Regions from separate parts of the Allobosea vaviloviae genome, predicted to be linked through region 2. Evidence: predicted binding sites of a transcription regulator. Region 2 holds the regulator's gene; each other region holds the start of a gene.

Region 1 (4,969 bases), 2.0 Mb from region 2:
CTTGCGGCATCTGCCCCTGGCGCGAGCCCTGCCGGGCGCGAACTGCCGGAACCCAGGAGAGCTATCCGCGCAAGGCCGCGAAGAAGGCAGGCGTCACCCGTTATGGCGCCGCCTTCGTGCTGCTGCGTGAGGATGGCGCGCTCCTGGTTCGCACGCGCCCGAACAAGGGCCTGCTCGGCGGCATGGCCGAGGTGCCGACCAGCGACTGGCGCGCCGACTACGAACTGGATGGCGCCGCGCAGGACGCGCCATTCGTGACGCGCTGGCGCAAGCTGGGCACGCCGGTGCGCCATGTCTTCACGCATTTTCCGCTGGAATTGACCGTGCTGGTGGCGAAGGCGCCGGCGACGTCGCAAGCCCCGCTGGGCATGCGCTTCACGCCGCGTGGCAAGCTGCGCGACGAGCCGTTCCCGAGCCTGATGCTGAAGGTGGTCGAGGCCGGGCTGGCGGCGCTCAGGCCGCCGTCATCTGCGCCCTGATCTCGCCGCGCAGGACGTCGAGCAGCATCAGCCCGGCCGGCCGGTCGACATGCCAGAAGGTCCAGCCATTGCAGCTCGGCAGGCCCTGGGCCAGCGCTCCGACCTTGTGGATCGAGCCGACCGCCGGACCCAGCATCAGCGTGCCGTCGGCGCGGATCGTCGCCTTGTGGCGGCGCTTTTCGTCCGTGACGCTCTCGCCGGCCTTCACCAGCCCGGCTTCGACCAGGCTGAGGAAGGGCACGCGCGGCTCGCTGCGCTTGGAGGGCGCGGTCGAATAGGCTTCCGGCGGCAGCGGCTCGATGGCGGCGATGCGCTTGCGAGCGGCGGCGGCATAGGCGGGATCGCGCTCCAGCCCGATGAAGCGCCGGCCGAGCGCCTTGGCGACGGCGCCGGTCGTGCCCGTGCCGAAGAAGGGGTCGAGGATCACGTCGCCGGGATTGCTGGCCGAGAGCATGACGCGGGCGAGCAGGGCCTCGGGCTTCTGCGTCGGGTGGACTTTCACCCCCGCATCATCCTTCAGGCGCTCCTCGCCGGTGCAGAGCGGCAGATACCAGTCCGACCGCATCTGCAGGTCGTCATTGCCGCCCTTCAGCGCCTCGTAGTGGAACGTGTATTTCGATGAGGCTCCGCGCGCCGCCCAGATCAGCGTCTCATGCGCATTGGTGAAGCGCCGGCCGCGGAAATTCGGCATCGGATTGGCCTTGCGCCAGACGATGTCGTTCAGCATCCAGAAGCCGAGATCCTGCAGGATCGAGCCGACGCGGAAGATGTTGTGATAGGAGCCGATGACCCAGAGCGCGCCGTCGGGCTTCAGCACGCGGCGGCAGGCCGTAAGCCAGGCGCGCGTGAAGGCGTCGTAATCGGCGAAGGACGAGAATTTGTCCCAATCGTCGTCGACGGCGTCGACAAGGCTGTCGTCGGGCCGGCGCAGGTCGCCGCCGAGCTGGAGATTATAGGGCGGGTCGGCGAAGACGAGGTCGACGCTGGCCGGGGGCAGGCGCTCAAGCGCGGCGACGCAGTCGCCGACGAGCACCTGGTCGAGAGGGAGTTCCAGAGGAAGGCCGGCCGCTTCGAGCCGTGGAGCCTTGATCGGTGACTGCAGCGCGGGCCGTCCGGTACGCGGAACTTGAATCCGGACGGCGGCGCTGGTGGTCCCGGTACGCAAAATACCCATGACGCCCCAAGACCGTTACGCAACTTGAACAGTCGCGATATTGCCGAGTCAGGGTAAAAGCCGGGTTTCCGCGATGAAAAAAATGCGTCTCGTTTTGGGGCTGCAGCTTTTGCCTAGCCCTTTGGCGAGTCAGGCGAATTTCCTAAGCGCAGGTTAACGCGGATCTGAGCGATGAGTGCGGCTGCCTTCTCGTCATGGTCGCCCTTGTGGCGACCATCCACGCCTTGCGGCGCGGCTTGCGGGCGACAACGATGCCGAGATGCGTTGCTAGGTCGGGTGCAAGGCGTGGATGGTCGGGACAAGCCCGACCATGACGGAGAACCGTCTTCGGCGAGGTCTCAGCGCTGCCAGACGCCCTTCACCGGTGCGAAGGAGAAGCGGTGCTCGGGGCAGGGGCCGTGCACCTCGAGCGCGGCGCGATGCGCCGGCGTGCCGTAACCGACATGGGCTGAGAAACCATAGGCCGGGTAGCGCCGGCAGAGTCGGGCCATCATCGCGTCGCGCGTCACCTTGGCGATGATCGAGGCCGCCGCGATCGAGGCGACGAGCGCGTCGCCCTGGATGATCGTCTCGCAGGCGCAGGGCAGGGCCGGCGGGTCGTTGCCGTCGACCAGCACGAAGACCGGCCGCACCGGCAGCGCGGCGACCGCGCGCCGCATCGCCAGCAGCGTCGCCTGCCGGATGTTGATGACGTCGATCTCGGCCGCCGTGGCGCTGGCGACGCCGATGCCGAGCGCGCTCGCGGCGATCGCGCCGAACAGCTCCTCGCGGCGTGCAGCGCTCAGAGCCTTCGAATCGCACAGCCCTGCCGGCACGTGATCCGGGTCGAGGATCACGGCCGCGGCCACGACCGGCCCGGCCAGCGGCCCGCGCCCGACCTCGTCGATCCCGGCCAGCGGCCAGAACCCGGTTGCGATGGCTTGTGTCTCACGGCTGAAATCGGCGCTCATGCCGCGCCTTATGCAACATGCGTTGCCGGCCGGCCATGCTTTCGGCATGCTGTCCACGTCATCGGGCCGGCGCGCTCCTCGTCATGGTCGGGCTTGTCCCGACCATCCACGTCTTCTTTCGGCGAGGGGCCGTGTTCAAGACGTGGATGCCCGCCACAAGGGCGAGCATGACGATGCGGCCTTGCCGCTCGTCAAAACAAACTCAATTGCGCCTTTTCTTTCTCGGGCTTCAGGAACAGGTCGTTGCGCAGCCTGAGCCTCGTCGCGTTGAAGCCGAGCCGCTCGGCCGCCATCTCGAAGCGCCGCCCGATCATCCAGGCATAAGGCCCCGAGCCGACCTGGCGCTGGCCCCAGGCCGGGTCGTAATCCTTGCCGCCGCGCGTCGAGCGGATCAGCGAGACGACATGGCGCAATTTGTCGGGGTGGTGCGTCAGCAGCCAGTCCTGCACCAGATCCTTCACCTCCAGCGGCAGCCGCAGCAAGACATAGCCCGCCTCGCGTGCGCCGGCGGCCTTGGCGGCGTCGAGAATGCGCTCGATCTCATGCTCGTTGATCGCCGGAATGATCGGCGCGACCAAGACCGTGACCGGGATGCCGGCCTCCGACAAAGCCCTGATCGTCTCCAGGCGTTTGGCCGGCGAAGCGGCGCGCGGCTCCATGGTGCGGGCGGTCTTGGGGTCGAGCGTGGTCAGCGAGATCGCGACCTTGGCGAGGCCTTTCACGGCCATCGGCGCCAAGATGTCGATGTCGCGCTGGACCAGCGCCGATTTCGTCACGATCCCGACCGGATGGTTGAACTTCGCCAGCACCTCCAGGATCGAGCGCATGATCCGCAGCTTCTTCTCGATCGGCTGATAGGCGTCGGTATTGGTGCCGATCGCGATGGTGCGCGGCTGGTAGGACGGCGCGCTGAGCTCCTTCTCCAGCAGGATCGCCGCATCGGGCTTGGCCGTCAGCTTGCTCTCGAAGTCGAGCCCCGGCGACAGGCCGAGATAGGCGTGGCTCGGCCGCGCGAAGCAATAGACGCAGCCATGCTCGCAGCCGCGATAGGGGTTGATCGAGCGGTCGAACGAAATATCCGGGGAGTCATTCCGGGTAATGATCGTGCGCGGCTTCTCGATCGAGACCTCTGTCTTGAAGGCGGGCAACTCGCCGAGCGTGCCCCAGCCGTCATCCTCAAGGACGCGCTGCTCGGCCTCGAAGCGCCCGCCTGGATTGATCGTGGCGCCGCGCCCGCGCCGGCGTTCCGGGTCGATCCGATGCCCAGCATAGGCCATCGGGTCGAGCGGTGCGACGCGTGCGGAAACCGAGGCCGGCTCGCTGTCATGCCGCTTGAGCGGAATCGGCCGCGAAGAGGGTCTCGCAGAGGGCGTGGCAGAGGGCGTGGCAGAGGGGGTGGCCTGGCGCATGACGCTGAACCGTCCTGGAAACTGCCGGGAATCGGCGTGTTTCTATGTTTCCAATGTGAACATATAGGGAACAAATTGCAAGTGACAGGATTGCGACATGTTGCGCTGCGTCATATGGATTTGCGCATGCTCACAGCCGTGATCCGGGCCGATGGCCCTCCCAGCCTGCTTGCCGCGACCTTCGCGGTCCTCATTCCCGCTGTCGCCGATGGCTTCCTTGGCCATGCCGTCGTGGTCGATGCCACCGGCGATCGCGAGGTCGAGCGATTGGCCGACGCCACCGGCGCGAGTTATCTGCGGACGGGCGCCGCGGAGGGCTGGCATCTCGGCGCGGCGCAGGCGCGCGGCGACTGGTTGCTCCTGCTCGATGCGGGCGATGCGCCGCAGTCGCATTGGGCCCAGGTCGTCGACCGGCATCTCATGCTTGCGCCTGACAGCCCGGCCTTGATTCCCTTGCGCGGCGTCGCCGGTTCGCTGCGCGAGCGCGCGGCGATCTCCTTCGGCGCAAGACGATTGCGCGCCGGCCTCGTCGTGCCCAAGGGGCTCGTTCTCGCGGGCAGGCTCGGCGGCGCCCCGCGCCGCCTGTCGGTGCGGCGGGAACGGGCGGGCGCCTGAGCGCACGCGCCGGGGTCAGGCCGGCTATCGCGCCTTGGCGCTGCTGGTCGCGAAATCGATGAAGGCGCGCAGCACCGGGGCCATCTGCCGCCGAGCTGCGGCTCTCCGCCCGCAACGAGCCTTGTCAGCTCTCGCCCTAAAGCTGGTTCGTCCTGAAGGTATCGCAGCTCTGCATCGAGCCTGAGCGCAGGCCGGTGGTGAACCAGCGCGTGCGCTGCGCCGAGGAGCCATGGGTGAAGGAATCGGGCACGACGACGCCCTGCGAGGCCTTCTGCAGCTTGTCGTCGCCGATCGCTGCGGCGGTCTTCATCGCCTCGTCGACATCGCTCTGGTCGATCCGGC
Region 2 (4,969 bases):
GCAACATCCCCGGCAAGATCATGCTGACGCCGGCGCCAGGCCCGCCTCCGCCCGAACTCGCGAGAGCCGTTCTGATCGACCGCGCCCGCAACGCCCTGACCGCCCGCATCGCCAGCGTCGGGGGCGGGCAGGCCGGCGCGATGGCGGCAGCGCTGGTGACCGGCAAGCGCGGTCTGATCACGGAAACGACCAATGCCGATCTGCGCGCGGCTGGCATCTACCACATCGTCTCGATTTCGGGCCTGCACATGGTGCTCGCCGCCGGCACGATCCTCTGGCTGGTGCGGGCGCTGCTGGCGCTCTCGCAGACGCTGGCCCTGCATTGGCCGATCAAGAAGATCGCCGCCGTTGCCGCCATGATCGGAGCAACCGCCTATTGCATCTTCTCCGGCTCCGATGTCGCAACCGTCAGGTCATTGATCATGACGCTGGTCATGCTCGGCGCAATCCTGATCGACCGCCCGGCGCTGAGCATGCGCAACCTTGCCTTGGCGGCCATCATCGTCTTGCTGCGCGAGCCCGAGGCGCTGCTCGGGCCGAGCTTCCAGATGTCATTCGGGGCGGTCGCGGCGCTGATCGCCTTTGCCGAGCGCTGGGAGGAACGCAATCAGACCGCGCCGCCATCGCCATGGCCCTGGCCGCTGCGCCCACTCTGGATCGCCGCCAGCGGCACCGTCATCACAACCCTGCTGGCGACGGCGGCGACGGCCCCGTTCGGCGCCTATCATTTCCAGACCTTCAATCCGTTCGGGCTGCTCGGCAATGCGCTCGCCTTGCCCTTCGTCTCGCTGTTCGTCATGCCAGCTGCGGTGTTCGGAGTGCTGGCCTACCCCTTCGGCCTCGACTGGCCGGCCTGGTGGCTGATGGGCGCCGCCTCCGAGGTCGTGCTGCGGCTGGCCCACTGGGTCGCGGCGATCGATCACTCGACGCTGATCATTCCCGCCTTCGGCGAGGCCGCGCTGGTCTGCCTTGCAATGACACTGCTCTGGCTGACGCTGTGGAGCACCAAGCTTCGGTTGCTAGCCATTGTGCCGCTGGTGATGGGCGTCACGGTCGCGGCCAAGCCGGACCGGCCGGATATCGTCATCGAACGCGACGGTTCCGGCCTCGTCGTGCGCGGAGCCGATGACCGTTTCATTCTGGCCGGCCGGCCAAGCAGCTTTGTGCTGCAACAATGGCTCACCGCCGATGGCGATGGGCGGCAGCCCACGGATGCGAGCCTGCGCAAGAATGCGGCTTGCGATACGCAAGGCTGTGTCGTCACCGCTCGCAACGGCCGCCGGATCGCCTATGCGAAAGACCGGCTCGCCGTCATCGAGGATTGCCTGCGCGCCGACCTCGTCGTCACGCCGATACCCTGGTCGGCTCCCTGCGCAGCGAAGCTGGTCGACCGGACGGCCCTGAACCGCGACGGCGCGACCTCCCTCATCGGCACTGCAGGCGGCTGGCGCACGATCCAATCGGAACGGCAGGACGCCGATCGCCCTTGGATGCGTAAGCGCACGGCGACAAGCCCAAGGCCCTCGCAGCCGCCTCCTGCGCGGCAGCCGGAGAGGAGCGATACGGGCGATGTGGCAGCCGAGCCCGACCGGATTCAGTAGCGCCGCATCAAATTGACCAAGCGACCCTGGATCTTGACCCGATCAGGGCCGAGCACACGGGTTTCATAAGCCGGGTTTGCGGCTTCAAGCGCGATTGACGAGCCACGTTTGCGCAGGCGCTTCAGCGTCGCCTCCTCGTCATCGATCAGCGCCACGATGATGTCGCCGGTATTGGCGGTGTCCTGCCGGCGGATGACGACGGTGTCGCCGTCGAGAATGCCGGCCTCGACCATCGAATCGCCGCGCACCTCAAGCGCGAAATGCTCGCCGGCGCCGAGCATGTCCGCCGGCAGTGCCACACTGTGGCTCCGGCTCTGGATCGCCGAGATCGGCGTGCCGGCCGCGATCCGCCCCATCACCGGGATTGCGATCGTGGCCCGCGCCTCCTCTTCGGGATTCGGCGCCGGGCGCGCCTTGCCGAGGCCGCCGCCCTGGCCGAGGCCGCCTTGCACGATGGAGGGGCTGAAACGCGGGCGCGCGCCTTGTGGCGTGCCGACGCCATCGGGAAGCTTGATCACCTCCAATGCGCGGGCGCGATTGGGCAGCCGGCGAATGAAGCCTCGCTCCTCCAACGCCATGATCAGGCGATGAATGCCGGATTTCGAGCGGAGATCGAGCGCGTCCTTCATTTCGTCGAAGGAGGGCGGCACGCCGCTTTCACGCAGGCGTTCCTGGATGAAGCGGAGCAATTCGAATTGTTTGCGTGTCAGCATGGTCCCCGCCAGCGCCCGCGGCGCGAATTCGAAACAAATCACGAACATCATACACGTTCGTGTTGTGTTCCGCAAGCTAACCTAGCGGAGGCGGATGATCCGGCAGGGTGCGCCTTCTTTTGCCGGCTCTGCATAGGCCGGGCGAATGACCAGCGCCCGTGCGCGCGCCAGATTGCCCAGCATCGAGGAATCCTGCTTGGTGAAGGGGGTGGCGAGCCAGCCCGACTCGATGTGTTGAAGATCGGCGCGCAGATAATCTTCACGCTCATCATTAGCCGGCATATCGATTCCGAGAATCGCCGGTTCGCTACGGTCGCGCGCGGGATCGGGCATGCCGAGGAGCGCCTCGATCAACGGCGCCACGAACAGATGCCCGCAGACGATCGACGAGACAGGGTTGCCGGGTAGGCCGACGGCGACCATGGCACCAAGCCGACCCATCATCATCGGCTTGCCCGGCCGCATCGCGATCTTCCAGAAGCCGAGCTCCATGCCCTGGCGCTTCAAGGCTTCCTGCACAAGGTCATGCGCCCCGACCGAGGCGCCGCCGAGCGTGATCAGCACGTCAGCGCCGGCTGCTCGCGCCCGTTCGATCTTGGCGGCGAGATCGGGATGATTGTCGCGCGCGATGCCGAGATCGAAGGCCGTTCCGCCGATCTCCTCGACGATCGCGGCCAGGGAATAGCTGTTTGAAGCGACGATCTGGTCGGGCCCGACCGTTTCGCCCGGCAGGACGAGTTCGTCCCCGGTCGCCAGGATCGCGACCAGAGGCTTGCGCCGAACCGGCAGGGCAGGGTGTCCGGCTGCTGCCGCGAGGCCGAGCGCGGCACTGTCGAGCCGGCGCCCTGCCGGGAGGAGGACGTCGCCTTCCCGAAAATCGAGCCCGGCCGGGCGGACGAAACGCCCCGGCTCGGCCCCTTCGCGGACGCGGATGACCGGGCCGCCGACACCATCGGCATTCTCCTGGATCAAGATCGTATCGGCACCGTCGGGCATAGGCGCGCCGGTGAAGATGCGAATCGCCTCGCCGGGCCCGACCGTCCCTGCAAAGGCGCGCCCGGCAGCCGATTCGCCGATAACGCGCAGTTCATTTGCCGGCATAAGATCTGCGGCTCGGGCCGCGTAGCCATCCATGGCCGAATTGGCGAAAGGCGGCTGCGTTCTGAGCGCGACGATATCGGCGCCCAATACGCGCCCGGCGCAGGAGGCGAGCGGAACGATCTCGACGGGTGTCGGTCCGGGAACGCTGTCGAGCAGCGCCTGCAGCGCAACCTTGACCGGGGTCAGGCTCATGCCGGCTGCTCCGCCTGGTAGACGCCGGATTTCCCGCCGGATTTATGCACCAGCCGGATGCCCTCGATGTGCATCGCGCGATCGACCGCCTTGACCATGTCGTAGACTGTGAGACAGGCGACGCTGACGGCGGTGAGCGCTTCCATCTCGACGCCGGTCTGGCCCTTCATCTTCACCTCGGCGCGCACGCGCACGCCGGGCAATGCTTCGTCAATCGTAAGATCGACGGCGATCTTGCTGATCAGCAGCGGGTGGCAAAGTGGAATCAGTTCATGCGTGCGCTTGGCCGCCATGATGCCGGCAAGCCTTGCGGTGCCGAGCACGTCGCCCTTCTTCGCATCGCCGCGCCGCACGATCTCGAGCGTGGCTGCCTGCATCACCACATTGCCTTCGGCGATGGCGATACGTGTCGTCTCGGCTTTGTCGCCGACATCCACCATATGCGCCTGGCCCTGCGCATCGAGGTGGCTGAGGCCGGTCACGCCGCGGCCTCCTTGCCTGGACCGGCAAGCAGAGCGCGCGTCGCCTGCGCAACATCCGCCTGGCGCATCAGGCTCTCGCCGACCAGGAAGGTTTCGACGCCGACGCGCCGCAGCCTGGCGATATCGGCGGGGCCGAAGATACCGCTCTCGCCGATGATGATCCGGTCATCGGGAATGCGCGGTGCCAGGCGTTCGGTGACGGCGAGATCGACATGGAAGCTACGCAGATCGCGGTTGTTGATGCCAAGCAGGCGGCTGTCGATCTCTAGCGCACGATCGAGCTCGGCTTCGTCATGAACCTCGACGAGAACGTCCATCCCGAGGCTCTGTGCCGTGGCGTTGAGCTCGCGCGCCGTGGCGTCGTCGACGCCGGCCATGATGATCAGGATGCAATCGGCGCCCCAGGCCCGCGCCTCGAACACCTGATAGGCGTCGTAGAGGAAGTCCTTGCGCAGCGCCGGCAGGCCGGAGGCCTCGCGCGCTTGCGTCAGGAATTCGGGCCGGCCCTGGAACGATGGTGCGTCGGTCAGCACCGAAAGGCAGGCGGCTCCACCTGCCGCATAAGCCTTCGCCAGCGAGGGCGGATCGAAATCCTCCCGGATCAGCCCCTTTGAGGGGCTCGCCTTCTTGATCTCCGCGATCAATGCCGGCTCGCCGGCGGCATGCTTCGCCGCGAGTGCCGCGGCAAAGCCGCGTACCGGCGAGGCGGCCAGCGCCAGTCGCTCGATCTCGGCTTGCGGGATCGCGGCCTTGGCGGCGGCGATCTCCTGGCGCTTATAGGTCTCGATCTTCGCGAAAATATCGGTCATCGCCGCCTCACGCGTTCGAGCTGACGATCAGCGCATCGAGCCGGGCCTTGGCGCGACCGCTGTCGAGCGCG
Region 3 (4,969 bases), 550 kb from region 2:
CCGCCGAAGAGATGGGTGCAGCCGGTGATGTCGAGCAGCAGGCCATGAGGCGGGTCGAGTGCTACTAGCGGCGTGAAGCGGTCGCAGAAGGCGGCCAGCCGCTCGATCAGGCGCTGATCGGCCTGCGGCTCGGCCTCGATCACGATGAGGTCCGGAATCCGGGCGCGCGCATCGGCGAGCGTCAGCCCTCGCGTGAGCCCGAGCCTGACGGCGTTCTGGTCGCAATCGACCAGCCGGAGCGCGTTGCGCACCGTCTCGACCACGACCAGCGGCGATTCACCCCGCCCGCCGGAAGCCGGGACCCCGCGCTCCCTCCGCAGCCGGTCCGTCGGCAGGAAGGGGAACCAGAGGGCGAGATAGCGGCGCGGCATCCTGTGCTCTTCCCTGGCTGCCGGCTCTCTCATGGAAGGCGGGTCTCTCTTGGAAGGCGGCTCTCTCATGGAAAGATTGTCGGTCACGGTTCCACTCCACACGCCACTCACGCTCGCCCAGGCCGCCGCGATCGCGCAGCAGCCTGAGACTGAAAGCCGGATCGCCCGGCGCATTGGCCTCCAGGGCCCGCGACGGCAGGGCGCGCACCAACCAGCGGGTCCGGGCGGCGCTGGCATCCTGCCGGGCGCTCGCACGCAGCAGCACCGTCGTGACGCCGGCCCCCTCCGCCGCCAGCGCCAATCGTCGGCTCGCAGTCAGATCGAACAGGCGCGGCTCACCCCAGGGCTCGATCAGCACCGCCCCCAGCGCCGAACAGCGCGCGGCCTCCGCGCCGGCCCGCAGCACGTCCTGCGCATCGCGCGCCCGCACCAGAAGGATGCGCGCCGGGTCGAGACCGAGCTCGGCCAGCCCCGGCGGGTGCAAACGCCCGGTCTCGGCATCGAGAACATCCTGCCTGACCCAGAGGACCGGGCGCATCTGCGCCGCCCGGATCGTCAGCCCCACGGCAAAACCCGTCGCCGCAGCGAGGTCCGCCGTTCCCGGCGCGTAAACCTCATGCAGCGCCGCGCGCGCGATGCCTCCACCCAGCGGCTCATCAAGAGCAGGCGCTCCGAAGCTCACACGCCCGACCGCAGCCGGCGCGGTGCGCAGCGCCGCTTCGGCAAGGCTGCGCCGCAGATCGGCTAGGGCGAGAGGGGCGGGGTTCGGGTTCATCGGGATGCATGTTCTCTCTTTGTTCTTATATAGAACGTGCTCCGCGCGAAGGCGAGTCGCTTGAATCGGGGAACGCGTTGGAAGGCGCTCGTCCCGGCCATATTTTCACCGGGAGCCTGGCCTGAAGCCAATGATTTCAATGGCTCTGTCTTGATCACCTACGCGCTGTCATCCTGGGCGAAGCGAAGCTTCGGCCCGGGATCCATCGGAGGGCTCCGGAGCTCTCCGATGGATCCCGGAGCTGCGCGGCTGCGCCACTTGTCCAGGATGACGGCGCGGGGGATGGCAAGCGATCGGAAGCTACTGATATCACTTGGTTTATTTCAAGACAGGCTCTGAGGAGCCATTCCCAAGGGATAGCGTGGCTCCTCAGGATGAGGGCTCAGACCTCAAACCGCCGCTTAAGTCTTGCTGTCTGTCCTCTGAAACCCACCGTCATTGCTTGGGGGCAAGCGAGTTCGGGTTGAAGGCTCCACCGAAGGGCGAGGGATTGTTCGACGGCGGCGGCGCGGCGGGAGGCGCAGGCTGGGCCGGCGGCGCCAGCGAATTCGGATTGAACGCGCCGCCGAAGGGTGACGGGTTGTTGGAGGGCGACGGCATTGCCGGCTGCGCCGGGGCCTGCTGCTGGATGCGGTTGCGCTGCTCCTGCATCAGCCTTTCCTGCACTTGCTGCTTCTCCTGCAGGATCGCGGCGCGGCAGAAATCCGCGTCGACGCGGCTTGCCGACCAGGCGATGAAGCCCGTCACGCCGACGAGCAGAACGAGGATCGCGCCCGGATGCGTCAGCAGGCGCGAGAGCGGGTTGGCGTAGAGCCGGGACTGGCCGGCCTTGCCGCTGCGCAGAAGCTCCTGGCGACGGGTATGGGCCTCGCTGACCATAGCCCCGATCAGCGTCACCGCGATGATGATGACGGCGAGCGCCGAGAGCGAAGGGTCGGTGCCGAGCCTGACCTTCGAGGCCAGCGCCGTGGTGAAGGTGTTGCCCGACAGGATGGTGAAGACGGTGGTGTTGTAGTTCTCGAACGAGGCCAGGAAGGTGATGAAGGCGGCCGAGCCGAGCGCCGGCTTCATGAAGGGCAGCAGGATCTTGCGGAAGGCCTGGCCCGGCGTCGCGCCGAGATCGAGCGCGGCTTCGGTCAGCGTCGGATCGAAGCGCTGAAGCCGGGCGTTGAGGACCAGCATGGCATAGGAGGCGATGAAGGCGACCTGCCCGAGCAGCGTCAGGAAGAAGCCGTTGTAGAAGACCGTATCGTAGCTGGCGCCGACCCCGCGCCCGACAAAACTCCAGAAGACGATGGTCGAGATGCCGAGCACGACGCCGGGGATCAGGATCGGCGTGATCAGCACGGCATAGAGCCCGGCCCGCAGACGCGGGCCGATATCGGCGAGAGCAAGCGCGCCCGCCAGCCCGAACGGCACCGCGATCGCGACCACCGCGATGCCGATCGCGAGGCTGGTCCACAGCCCGCTCATCAATCGCTCATTGCGCACCAGCACACCGAACCAGTCGGTGGTGAAGCACTCCCACGGCACCACCCTGGGGAAGGCCGAGGAGTTGAAGGCCGTGATCACCATGATGATCAGCGGGCCGAACAGGAACAGGAAGAACAACAGCGCGTAGCTGAATGCGAAGAGGCCGCCGCCCATGCCACGCGTCGTCATCGCCCGATCGCTCCGATCGAGACCTTGAAGACGCGCATCATCAGGAAGACGAAGGCGAGGCAGACGCCGAGCAGGATGGTGGCGTAGGCGGAACCGCGCTGCCAGTCGCCGGCATCGTTGAACCATTGATAGATGATCTGGGTGAACCAGAGGTTCGACGGCCCGCCGAGGATCTGCGGGGCCGCCAGCGCGCCCGCCGTCAGCATGAAGACCATGGTCGCGCCGGATGCGATGCCGGGCTTGGCGACCGGCAGCACCACGCGCCAATGCACCCGCCACCAGCTTGCGCCCATGTCGCGCGCCGCCTCGATCTGGTTACGGTCGAGCGTCTCGACCGCGTTGTAGATCGAGAACACCATCAGCAAGGTGTAGGTGTAGGCAAGCCCGGCATAGAGCGCGACATCGGCCCGGATGAAGTCGATCGGGCTCGACCACAGGCCCAGCGCCTGGCCGATGCCGTTGATGACGCCTGTCGCTCCGAACAGGATGCGGAAGGCGAAGGCGCGCAGGATGTCGTTGATCCAGAAGGGCACGATCAGGCCGATGACCATCATCCGCGCCGCGACGCCGGTGGCGGAATGGGCGAGGATGAAGGCGATCGGGTAGCAGATGACGATGTCGAGCAGGGTGACGATGACGGCGGCGATCAAGGTCTTGACCAGCACGCCGATGTCGAGCGTGTTCAGCGCGCCATTGCCGAACAGGAAATAACTGTAGTTCTTCAAGGTGTAGACATCGGCCGGCCCGCCAATCTCGGGTCGCGGCAGGTTGTGGCGCAGCGAGACGTCGAACATCGCCAGCTGCGGCAGCACGATCAGGACCAGCACCCAGAACAGCACCGCGACGCCGATGAAGACCGCGACGCCCAGCCCGTGCCGGTCAGTGATGGTGCTCCAGAGTTGACGAAGCGCTGCCATGACCTCAGCCGCTCCGCGACGGATCGACGGGAAGAACCGTCGCATGCTCGGGGCGGAACCAGACGCTGGCCGCGCCGTCAGTTGCGAGCTCCGGCCCGGAGGTATCGGCATTCATGCGGTAAAGCCTGAGATCGAGCCCGTTGGCGCTGAGGTAGAGCGTGCGGATAGAACCCTCGAACTCCTCGTTGACGCGCTTGGCGGCGATCGCATTCGTCGCGGGGGTCGCATCGGCAAGGGCGAGCTGCTCGGGCCTGACGAACAAGGTGCAACGCTCGCCGGCCTGATAGTCGCGTCCGCCCGCCGACTGCCCGGTCAGCGGGCCGAGCGCAGTGTCGAGCGTCACCAATGCGCCCTGCTGGCTCATGACGGCGCCGGGAATCGCATTGGTCTCGCCGACGAATGACGCAACGAAAGGGGTTTTGGGCCGGTTGTAGATCGTCTGCGGATCGCCGACCTGCTCGACCACACCGGCATTCATCACCGCCACCTGGTCCGACATGGTCAGGGCCTCGCCCTGGTCATGAGTGATGTAGATGAAGGTCAGGCCGACGCGCTGCTGGATGGCGCGCAATTCGGTGCGCATATGCTGGCGCAGCTTGAGGTCGAGCGCCGAGAGCGGTTCGTCGAGCAACAGGATGTCGGGCTCGGCTGCAAGCGCGCGGGCGATCGCGACACGCTGGCGCTGGCCGCCCGAGAGCTCATGCACCTTCTTGTCGCCGGTGCCGGGCAGCGCGATCATCTCGAGCAATTCATCGGCGCGCTTGCGGCGGTCTTTCCGCCCGACGCCACGCACCTCGAGCGGAAAGGCGATGTTCTCGGCGACCGAGAGCAGGGGAAAAAGCGCGAGATTCTGGAAGATCAACGCGGTCGGCCGCTTGTTGGGGCCGACATTCCTCATATCCTTGCCGCCGATCAGCACGCGACCCTCGCTCGGCTGGACGAAGCCCGAGATGCAGCGCAGCAAGGTGGTCTTGCCGCAGCCCGACGGCCCGAGGAACGAGAAAAATTCGCCGCCCTTGATCGCGAGATGGGCGTTCTCGACGGCCCTGTAGTTTCCGAAGCGGATCGATACGTGTTCGAGGACGACGTCCCTGGTGTTCATGCTGGTCCTGGATGAGAAATCGTCGAAGGTTGGCGTCCATTTACCTGGACACACCCCTTCCGTTTCGCCGCACCGTCATCCCGGACGCAGCGAAGCGAAGATCCGGGATGACGGTGCGGCAGTTGCAAAGGCAATCGTGTCG

Evidence for each region. The regulator LexA, encoded in region 2, represses DNA repair genes until DNA is damaged. The targets are predictions, from matches to a motif close to TGTTCNNNNTGTGTTCNG.
Region 1: the regulator LexA is predicted to act here: its motif matches at 4,068-4,085, upstream of BHK69_RS11155 (PA0069 family radical SAM protein).
Region 3: the regulator LexA is predicted to act here: its motif matches at 1,156-1,173, upstream of BHK69_RS32125 (ImuA family protein).

The regions. Positions count from the first base shown of each region.
Region 1 is NZ_CP017147.1:2,386,588-2,391,556, forward strand. Features, by position in the region: partial or broken gene mutY (A/G-specific adenine glycosylase) at 1-476, shown strand, start outside; gene BHK69_RS11145 (site-specific DNA-methyltransferase) at 454-1,653, opposite strand; gene rnhB (ribonuclease HII) at 1,992-2,603, opposite strand; gene BHK69_RS11155 (PA0069 family radical SAM protein) at 2,795-3,880, opposite strand; gene BHK69_RS11160 (glycosyltransferase family A protein) at 4,139-4,627, shown strand; gene ypfJ (KPN_02809 family neutral zinc metallopeptidase) at 4,764-4,969, opposite strand, start outside.
Region 2 is NZ_CP017147.1:4,411,291-4,416,259, reverse strand. Features, by position in the region: gene BHK69_RS20165 (ComEC/Rec2 family competence protein) at 1-1,601, shown strand, start outside; gene lexA (transcriptional repressor LexA) at 1,595-2,314, opposite strand; gene BHK69_RS20155 (molybdopterin molybdotransferase MoeA) at 2,396-3,607, opposite strand; gene moaC (cyclic pyranopterin monophosphate synthase MoaC) at 3,604-4,089, opposite strand; gene trpC (indole-3-glycerol phosphate synthase TrpC) at 4,086-4,898, opposite strand; gene trpD (anthranilate phosphoribosyltransferase) at 4,906-4,969, opposite strand, start outside.
Region 3 is NZ_CP017147.1:3,858,540-3,863,508, reverse strand. Features, by position in the region: gene BHK69_RS17790 (Y-family DNA polymerase) at 1-371, opposite strand, end outside; gene BHK69_RS32125 (ImuA family protein) at 277-1,146, opposite strand; gene BHK69_RS17780 (ABC transporter permease) at 1,582-2,808, opposite strand; gene BHK69_RS17775 (ABC transporter permease) at 2,805-3,725, opposite strand; gene BHK69_RS17770 (ABC transporter ATP-binding protein) at 3,730-4,827, opposite strand.